2 regions of the Priestia sp. FSL H7-0729 genome follow, and region 1 is predicted to be linked to the other one. Evidence: riboswitches for the same ligand, from Rfam matches in the RefSeq annotation. Region 1 holds a riboswitch; the other holds the start of a gene.
What was found. Region 1 has a riboswitch for glycine ahead of gcvT (glycine cleavage system aminomethyltransferase GcvT). Riboswitches for the same ligand answer to the same signal wherever they lie in the genome.
Positions count from the first base shown of each region.

Region 2: it holds a riboswitch for glycine, as region 1 does, so the genes downstream of both, sdaAB (L-serine ammonia-lyase, iron-sulfur-dependent subunit beta) here and gcvT (glycine cleavage system aminomethyltransferase GcvT) in region 1, are expected to answer to the same signal.

Region 1 is NZ_JBBOTQ010000005.1:55,191-59,617, forward strand. It holds gene gcvPA (aminomethyl-transferring glycine dehydrogenase subunit GcvPA) at 1-1,179, opposite strand, end outside; gene gcvT (glycine cleavage system aminomethyltransferase GcvT) at 1,176-2,312, opposite strand; glycine riboswitch at 2,531-2,632, opposite strand; glycine riboswitch at 2,636-2,758, opposite strand; gene gcvH (glycine cleavage system protein GcvH) at 3,102-3,494, shown strand; gene MHH93_RS13520 (PTS mannitol transporter subunit IIBC) at 3,914-4,427, shown strand, end outside.
Region 2 is NZ_JBBOTQ010000010.1:46,453-50,879, reverse strand. It holds gene pstB (phosphate ABC transporter ATP-binding protein PstB) at 1-561, shown strand, start outside; gene MHH93_RS20565 (phosphotransferase enzyme family protein) at 758-1,771, shown strand; glycine riboswitch at 2,124-2,248, shown strand; glycine riboswitch at 2,253-2,387, shown strand; gene sdaAB (L-serine ammonia-lyase, iron-sulfur-dependent subunit beta) at 2,500-3,189, shown strand; gene sdaAA (L-serine ammonia-lyase, iron-sulfur-dependent, subunit alpha) at 3,179-4,156, shown strand; gene MHH93_RS20550 (alpha-glycosidase) at 4,328-4,427, opposite strand, start outside.

The DNA.
Region 1 (4,427 bases):
AGGCAGCTTAATCACAAATTCATTGAATGTTGGGGCATTAAACGTTAGGCTAACGCCGGGAATCGCAGTTAATGTATTCAGCGTGTAATGGCTCTTTTGCAGATTCAGATCTGCGACATCCATCATGCCTTGTTTACCCATGATGGACATATAGACAGATGCGCTGAGCGCAAGCAAAGCCTGGTTGGAACAGATATTGGATGTCGCCTTTTCGCGGCGAATGTGCTGTTCACGTGCTTGCAATGTCAGTACAAAACCGCGTTTGCCGTTGCGGTCAGTTGTCTGACCAACGATCCGTCCGGGTATCCGGCGCATATGGGGCTGGGATGCGGCGAAATATCCGCATGTCGGGCCGCCGAGTGAAGCGGCGATGCCAAGGGGCTGCGCATCGCCTACAACGATGTCGGCACCCAGCTTGCCTGGGGCTTCCAGCAGACCCAGCGATAGCGGGTTAGCACTTACAACGAGGAGACCCTTGTGCGCATGCACGAGGTCGGCGGCTTGCTTTACATTTTCCACGGCACCAAAGAAGTTTGGGCTCTGGATCATGACAGCTGCGGTATCATCCGATATGGCGGCTTGCAAGGCATTCCAGTCTGTGACTCCATCCTTATAGCCGATCTCGACAATCTCCAAACGGAGTCCATGCGCATATGCCTGCAATACCTGACGGGCTTCCGGATGAACGGTACGGGATACGATGAGCTGTTTGCGACGAGTTGCCGCTGCGGCCAGATTCCCTGCTTCGGCAAAGGCGGTTGCGCCGTCATACATGCTGGCATTGGCTACAGCCATACCGGTCAATTCACAGATGTAGGATTGAAATTCGAAAATGGCCTGTAATTCACCTTGGCTGATCTCAGGCTGATAAGGTGTGTAGGCAGTGTAGAACTCGGAACGGGAAATGACATGATTGATGACGGAAGGAACATGATGATCGTATATGCCTGCGCCGAGGAAGCTGGCGTGAGTTTCGAAATTGGCATTGGCACCAGCTTGTTTGGACATGTGACGTGTCAGCGCATATTCATCGAGTTTGGAGGATACGGGCAGCTCGCCCTGATAACGAATCTCCTGCGGAATGTCCTGGAACAGTTCCTCCAGCGTATCGACACCGATGGTTGCGAGCATGGCGCTCTGATCTTGCTCGGTCATGGGAATATAACGGTGCTTGCTCATGCTTGATCAGCTCCTTGAGTAGGTGTCTTTGACGTACGTGTCCGTTTATGAAAAGGGGTCTTTACGACCTCGGCTTTCAGTTTCTTGCCGCGGATCTCAATCTCAAGCGGGGTTCCGAGCGCAGCATATTTGCTGTCGATGAGGGCAAGCCCCAGATTACGCTTCAATGTAGGTGATTGCGTACCTGTTGTTACTTCACCGATCTGTACGCCTTCGGCGTAAATCGGATAGTGGGGGCGTGGAATGCCACGCTCCAGCACTTCGATGCCGACCAGCTTACGGGCGGGACCGTCATTTTTCTGCTGTAACAAGGCTTCGTGTCCGATAAAAGGTCCAGCATTCAGCTTAACAAACATGCCAACACCAGCTTCAAGCGGAGAGATGGTTGCCGACAATTCCTGACCATACAGGGGCAGCCTCGCTTCAAAGCGCAGCGTATCCCGGGCACCAAGTCCGGTTGGTACGAGTCCGTAACCTTCACCAGCTTGCATTAATCCATTCCACACCGCAGCGGCCTGGTCCGCAGGAACATATAGTTCAAAGCCATCTTCACCGGTATAACCGGTACGGGACAACAGCAATTTTACTCCACAGACTTCGGCATTCTGCACAAAACGAAACGGTTCAATCGTGGATACATCCGTATCTGTAACTTTTCTGATAATATCTACAGCCAGTGGTCCTTGCAGGGCGAGAAGTGCCGTCTGCTCCGAATCGTTGGTCATGCTTACCCCAGGGATCAGATGCTCTTGAAGCCATGCCCAATCCTTATCGATATTGGAGGCGTTAACGACAAGCATATAATGCTGATCTTCCAGCTTATACACGAGCAGATCATCCACCACACCGCCATCTGGATAACACATCAGGGTGTACTGGGCTTGACCCGGAACCAGCGTGGTCACATCATTGGTCATCATTTGTTGCAAAAATGTTTCAGCCTGCTCACCCTGTACCGTAAATTCGCCCATATGGGATACATCAAACAGTCCAGCACGCTCACGCACCGCTTCATGCTCTTTCTGGATTCCGCTGAATTGCACCGGAAGTTCCCAGCCTCCAAAATCAATGCACCGTACGCCTTCATATTGTTGATATAGTGGGAAGAGTGGTGTTCTAAGCAAATCGGACATCAAATCACCTCGTCATGGGCCGTCAAACGGCCGAATATGCAATCGTGGATCAATGAACCAGAGTATTTTTTAATTTTCAGTTAGGAGTCATTCGTAGATAAGTATGGTAAGGCAGCTATGGCAGCGCCGTTCTACATCCTGTATTTCGTTTTTTTTGGGAAAAAGGAAAAGGACAGGCCAAAGAATCGGCATGCCAAGTAGCACGCTGCATTCTAAGGCTCTGTCCCTTGTACCTGAGAGTTACCCCGCCACATTAGTAAAGCAGGTTTCCCCTTGGGTGATCATGACGCCCGCACAGGGCGAATAGATGCTCTCCAGAGTTGCGTCCCGTAAAAGTCCTTTTGCCTGAGAGATTCACCCCCGCTTATCGGTGGTTTACTCCTTCGGCGTTACCTCATGTACATCCCGAATCGGGTGTCACGGGTAATCTCTCCCTTTACATTCATCCGCGGGTATAACATAGTCCAATAAACACATTTACTCCTCTCATTAAAACGTGAATCCACTACCTATGTCAAGAACGATATCATAAATAATGATTAAAAACCGAATGTTTATTTTAAATTTCATTTTATCGTTCGTGTATTTAAAAAGGTTGCGCTTACTATTCTAATATTCACCAGTATATGTAGAAAGAGTGTATTCAGGTTACGGTTTGAGGAGGCCATTATCAAATAAATTGTGAGGTATCTTGACATTTGAATCAAAAATATCATACGCTATGTTCTGGGAAAAAGGTTAGGGTCAAAGAACGCATGCACTCATTAATGAAAAGCGAGGCGGATATCGATGAGCGAATTGAAAAGTGATTTCCTGTACAGTGAAGAGCACGAATGGGTGCAAACCGTAGGGGAGGATACTGTACGTATTGGCATTACCGAGTTCGCGCAGCATCAGCTGGGTGACATTGTGTTTGTGGAATTGCCTGACCTTGAATCCAATGTAAAAGCAGAAGACAGCATTGGAACGATCGAATCGGTCAAAACGGTGTCGGACTTGTTCTCTCCCGTCACAGGTTCAATTATTGCAGTCAATGATTCATTGCAAGATTCACCTGAACTCGTGAACAGCTCTCCTTACGAGGAAGGCTGGATGATTGAGATTCGTGTTGAGGGAGATCTGACAGCAGCATTATCTTCATTGATGAATGCAGAAGCGTATCGTAAACATACGGAAGAATAGGATCCACGAACTTGTACTTATTAACATATATTTTATAACAAAATAAAATGAGCTTTAAATAGTTTTGACCTGTGTGAGCCGAATGCTTGCACAGGTTTTTTGTGTTTTTCAAGAACGATTGAGAATGTGAAATTAAGCAGATTGTGGATGTAAATCCTCTGATTGGACCAAGCTATAGGGTAGAAAATGATGCTGGAAATGACAAAAGTCATAGGCAAGAAAAGCCTTGTGTACCAATGGTTTCAGCCATTATGCATCAATTAAAACGATTACATAACCTAATGTTGTCATCATTGTTCATGACGAAAGTACGCTTTCATTTGATTGAACAGGAGAGCATTCTCGCTTAGGATTACAGCAGGGGAGAAATGATACCCCTTTCATAAATCATAATCACTTGATCCGAGGAGGATAATACAATGAGTAATTTGGACCAATCGTCCAATTCCAAAGGTGGGCTACGGGTAGGTGTGCAGCGTTTTGGCCGATTCCTGAGCGGTATGGTCATGCCGAATATGGGTGCATTTATCGCCTGGGGATTAATTACGGCTCTGTTCATTCCAACAGGTTGGTTCCCTAACGAGACGCTTGCGCAGCTAGTTGATCCGATGATCAAATATTTGCTGCCACTGTTGATTGGTTACACCGGGGGTACGATGGTGCATGGTCAGCGTGGTGGTGTCGTAGGTGCCATTATGACCATCGGGGTCATTGTGGGTAGTGATATTCCGATGTTCCTCGGGGCCATGATCGCCGGACCTTTAGCAGCATGGATCATTAAAAAATTCGATAAATCGATCGAAGGTAAAGTTAAAGCCGGATTTGAAATGCTCGTTAACAACTTCTCAGCCGGTATTATTGGCGGGATCTTGGGGATCTTTGCTCTACTGGGTATTGGGCCTGCTGTAGAAGCGATTAGCAAAGTATTGTCTG
Region 2 (4,427 bases), on a different contig from region 1:
ATCTGGATGGATGGTAACGATCTGAATGAGCCCGGAACCGATGTAATCAAGCTTCGCCAGAAGATTGGCATGGTGTGGCAGAAGCCGAATCCTTTTCATAAGTCCATCTACAACAATATCGCGTTTGGCCCCCGCTACCGCGGTACGAAGAGTAAGAAGGCACTGGATGAAATTGTGGAGAAAAGCTTGCGCCGTGCCGCGCTCTGGGACGAAGTGAAAGACAGGCTGAATGAGTCAGCTCTGTCCCTCTCAGGTGGACAACAGCAGCGTCTATGTATTGCCCGCGCCCTATCTGTTGATCCGCAGATTCTGCTGCTCGATGAGCCAGCATCTGCTCTTGACCCGGTATCTTCGGGTAAGGTTGAGGAATTGATTACCGAACTTAAAAAGGATCTAAGAATTGTTATCGTTACACATAACATGCAGCAGGCAGCGCGCATCTCGGATTATACAGCTTATTTCTATCTGGGGAACATGATTGAACACGGGGATACAGAGCATATTTTCACCAACCCCGACAATCGTCTGACGCAAGAATACATTATGGGTCGTTTCGGTTAATTGGATCAAGGAGTGTCACATAGAGCAACAGACAGAGAGAGTAAGAAGTAAATAGAGACAAAAGGAAGCACAATACCTGGACGGTTGTTCGGGGTTGTGCTTTTTAATTTGATTTTGGAAGAATTTGCTGTGCGTAGAGCAATCATGCTACGATATTTAGTATAAAGATAGCGTTTACATAACTCCGAAGGAGAGGATGATAATCACTACGGATCAGAGGTCTTACGACCATATGGCAGCTCAGATCATCAAGAACTATAGCATGGAGAAACCTGTCGTTTCCTATATTCGTCACAACGAGAACCTGACGTATCATGTCGTTGATGAAGCGAGCGGGCAGAAGTATCTGCTGCGTATCCATCAAGCCGCATATGCAAGTATGTCAGGCATTCAGCATACGCCTCCTGCACTGGAGGCTGAGATGAACCTGCTTCATGAGTTAAATGCAACGACAGCATTACGCGTACAGCATCCGGTACGTAATGTATCAGGAGATTGGGTCACGTTATGGACAAGTGAAGCAGGTAAAGAAATCTGCTGTACAGTACTGGAGTGGATTGAGGGCAGGGACATCCAACAGGGAGAACGCCTGACAACCGAGCAGATATATGATCTTGGTGCGCAACTGCAGATGCTTCATCAATATGGACGTGTGCAGAATCAGACAGATCGAACTAAGGTACGCCCGGCATATGGCAATGTCCATGAGAATCTGGTCATGTTAGGGCAGCTGGAGGAAGGTGTCCGACTGGGGATTTTTACAACGGAAGACTTCGATCTGCTTCTTGAGACGTTTGAGAACATTAATAAGCAGCTAGCAACGTACCCACAGCATGCGGAGACATGGGGGATCATTCATGGGGATATTACGCGCAACAATCTGCTGATCACGGATCAGGGGATATCCATGATTGATTTTTGTCTACACGGTTATGGTTATTATCTGTTCGATGCTGGAGGGGCAGCGCTTATGTTCAATCGGGAGGAACGTGACCTATTCTTATCCGGTTATACCAAACAGATCGCTCCACTGACGGATCGTGATATCCGATTAATGGAAGGATTCATGTTGATCTTTACACTTGGTTATTATGCTTTTCAGATGGCGAACGAGTCTAGGCACGAATGGATGAAAGACCGCATGCCAAAGTTATGCAGCAAGTATTGCAGACCCTATGTACAGAACGAGCGTATCTTCTACGAACTGTGAATGATAATCCAGGTGCGCAGATCCGGAAGGGCTATGAACAGTGTAGCTCAAAGATTATGGTTGCCTGAATACCCGAACAATTTCGTGATCAATATCATAAATAGTAGTAAGCGCTTTATCATTGAAGGGAAATGAAATAAGTTCATTAGAAGTTCTTTTCATCGCATTAATGTAATGAAAGCTGACAAAATATTCTGGGTTTTATCGATTCGATAGGGATTGAAGGAAATACATCCAAAGAAATCGTTAAGTTTGTTGACACTAATCTTCCGGTCGATTAATCTTAATGAAGAAGAATGAACGATTTCCATTACTGTTCTGACATGAGCTCAGAATAGTTCCATACAGCGGATGATAACGAGCGGGAGAGACCTGGGCAGACCGAGTAAAATCGCATGCTACCAGGCACCGAAGGAGCAAGCTGCTGCGCACCCGGCGCAGTGGTTAATCTCTCAGGTAAATGTACCATCGTTGGACGCAACTCTGGAGAGTGCGCAAACTGCGCCACCCAAGGGGTATATAATCAGTCAGTCCGGTGACTTGTCTGCAATCGCAGGCCGTGCACCCTGTCGTGAGACACTGCTGATTGTGAAACTCTCAGGTATCGAGGACAGAGAGAGGGCCTGGGGCCTTCTTCTGTCCTTTTTTGATGTCATCATTCAGTAATTAAGGAACATTATGGCATGGGATCTGGATGGAAATGACGAATACAATTGGAGGGTTACAAGGTGCGATTTAAAGATGTTTTTTCAATTATTGGTCCGTCGATGACGGGGCCTTCAAGTTCACATACAGCTGGAGCAGCAAGGCTGGGAAGAATCGCTCGTCAGTGGTTAGGTTGTACGCCTGAACGTGCGCGGCTGACGCTCTATGGTTCATTCGCTGACACATATCAGGGACACGGAACAGATCTGGCACTGATCGGCGGTCTGCTGGATTATGTCACAGACGATCCGCGTATTCCAGATGCAGAGCAATACGCAGAGGAAGCGGGAATGGAAGTCGAGTTTTATACAAGCGGCCTGCCTGCTCCTCATCCCAATACGGTCAAAATTGAGTTGTGGCATGGAGGACGTACATGTTCCTTAATCGGTGCTTCTATTGGTGGTGGAAGTGTATCGGTACATGCGATGAATGATTTTCGTGTTCAGATTAGTGGTGAGTTTCCGACACTCGTGCTGCGACATGCAGACAAGGCAGGGGTACTTGCGTCAGTAACGTCCACGATTAGTTCATCCGGGGTTAACATCGGGTATATGCAGGTGGATCGGAAAGCCCGAGATGGCGAAGCGCTTACTGCGATGGAAATGGATGGGGTGCCGAATCCTGAGATGCTCCAACGTCTAAAGGAGCTGGATCATGTACTGGACATTCGTGTCATCGATTTGAAGAGAGGAGTTGATTCGGATGCGATTTAAACATTTACACGAGCTGAATACGATCTGCACAGCGGAATCCAAAACGATTGCTCAGCTGATGATTGAGGAGCAGGTTCAGGAGACCAATACACCGGAAGCGGATGTTGTGAAGCAGATGTCTGAATATTATCAGGTGATGAAGGAAGCGGTCCGTAAAGGGTTAACGGAAGATACCACATCACGCAGTGGATTAACGGGTGGAGACGGTAAAAAAATGGCTGAGTACATTCGCAAGGGTGAGACTTGCTCAGGAGATGCTTCCGCACTTGCCATGGCGTATGCCTTGTGTGTATCTGAAGTGAATGCCTCCATGGGCCGCATTGTGGCAACACCAACAGCCGGTTCCTGCGGCATTATCCCCGGTGTCTTTATTAGCTCACAGGAGCGATTTGGCTGGACGGACGAACATTTGGTGAATGGGTTGTTCTGCGCGGGAGCGATTGGTTATGTTATTGCGAACAATTCATTTATCTCTGGTGCAGAGGGTGGTTGTCAGGCAGAAGTGGGTTCCGCGATTGGCATGGCTGCGGGTGCCATGGTTGAACTGCGTGGAGGTACACCGGAACAGGTCGTTCATGCCGTAGGCTTGGCGCTAAAAAATACACTCGGTCTCATCTGCGATCCGGTTGCAGGTCTCGTTGAAATTCCGTGCATCATCCGTAACGGACTGGGTGCCGTAACTGCACTGGCTGCAGCCGACATGGCCCTGGCCGGAGTGCGTAGTGCCATTCCGTCAGATGAAGTTATTGACGTGATGCTGGAAGTAGGCAGTGCGATGCCGAGCCGTCACCGGGAGACAGCCCAAGGCGGGTTGGCTCAGACACCAACCGGCCGTAAAATGATGCAGAAGCTGGCTAAACCGAAGGCCAAGCGTGCAGAGCCTGAGACGGAGTCGAAGCCAGCGGATGCTGACACAACTACAAGTGGGGCGGATAATGCTCAAGTGCACACGGACCCTCAGGCTTAATCTGAACGGGACCACTGCGATATAATCAGTGACATTATGATATAACCGTGATATAAAAACAAGCGTCCGCGAACCCGAATCCGGGTTCTGCAGGACGCTTGTTTAATACCGCCAGGTGATGTGAAGATGGACTCGCTTATATATGATCTCAGGTGTATGTGTATTATGAATCTAGTCCTGGCTTACAGCCGTGCTCAGTACGGCATATCCATACGCGGGCAATTCAATGGCAAGCACGTCATCTTCCTTGGCGGTACGATGGTTTCCGCCG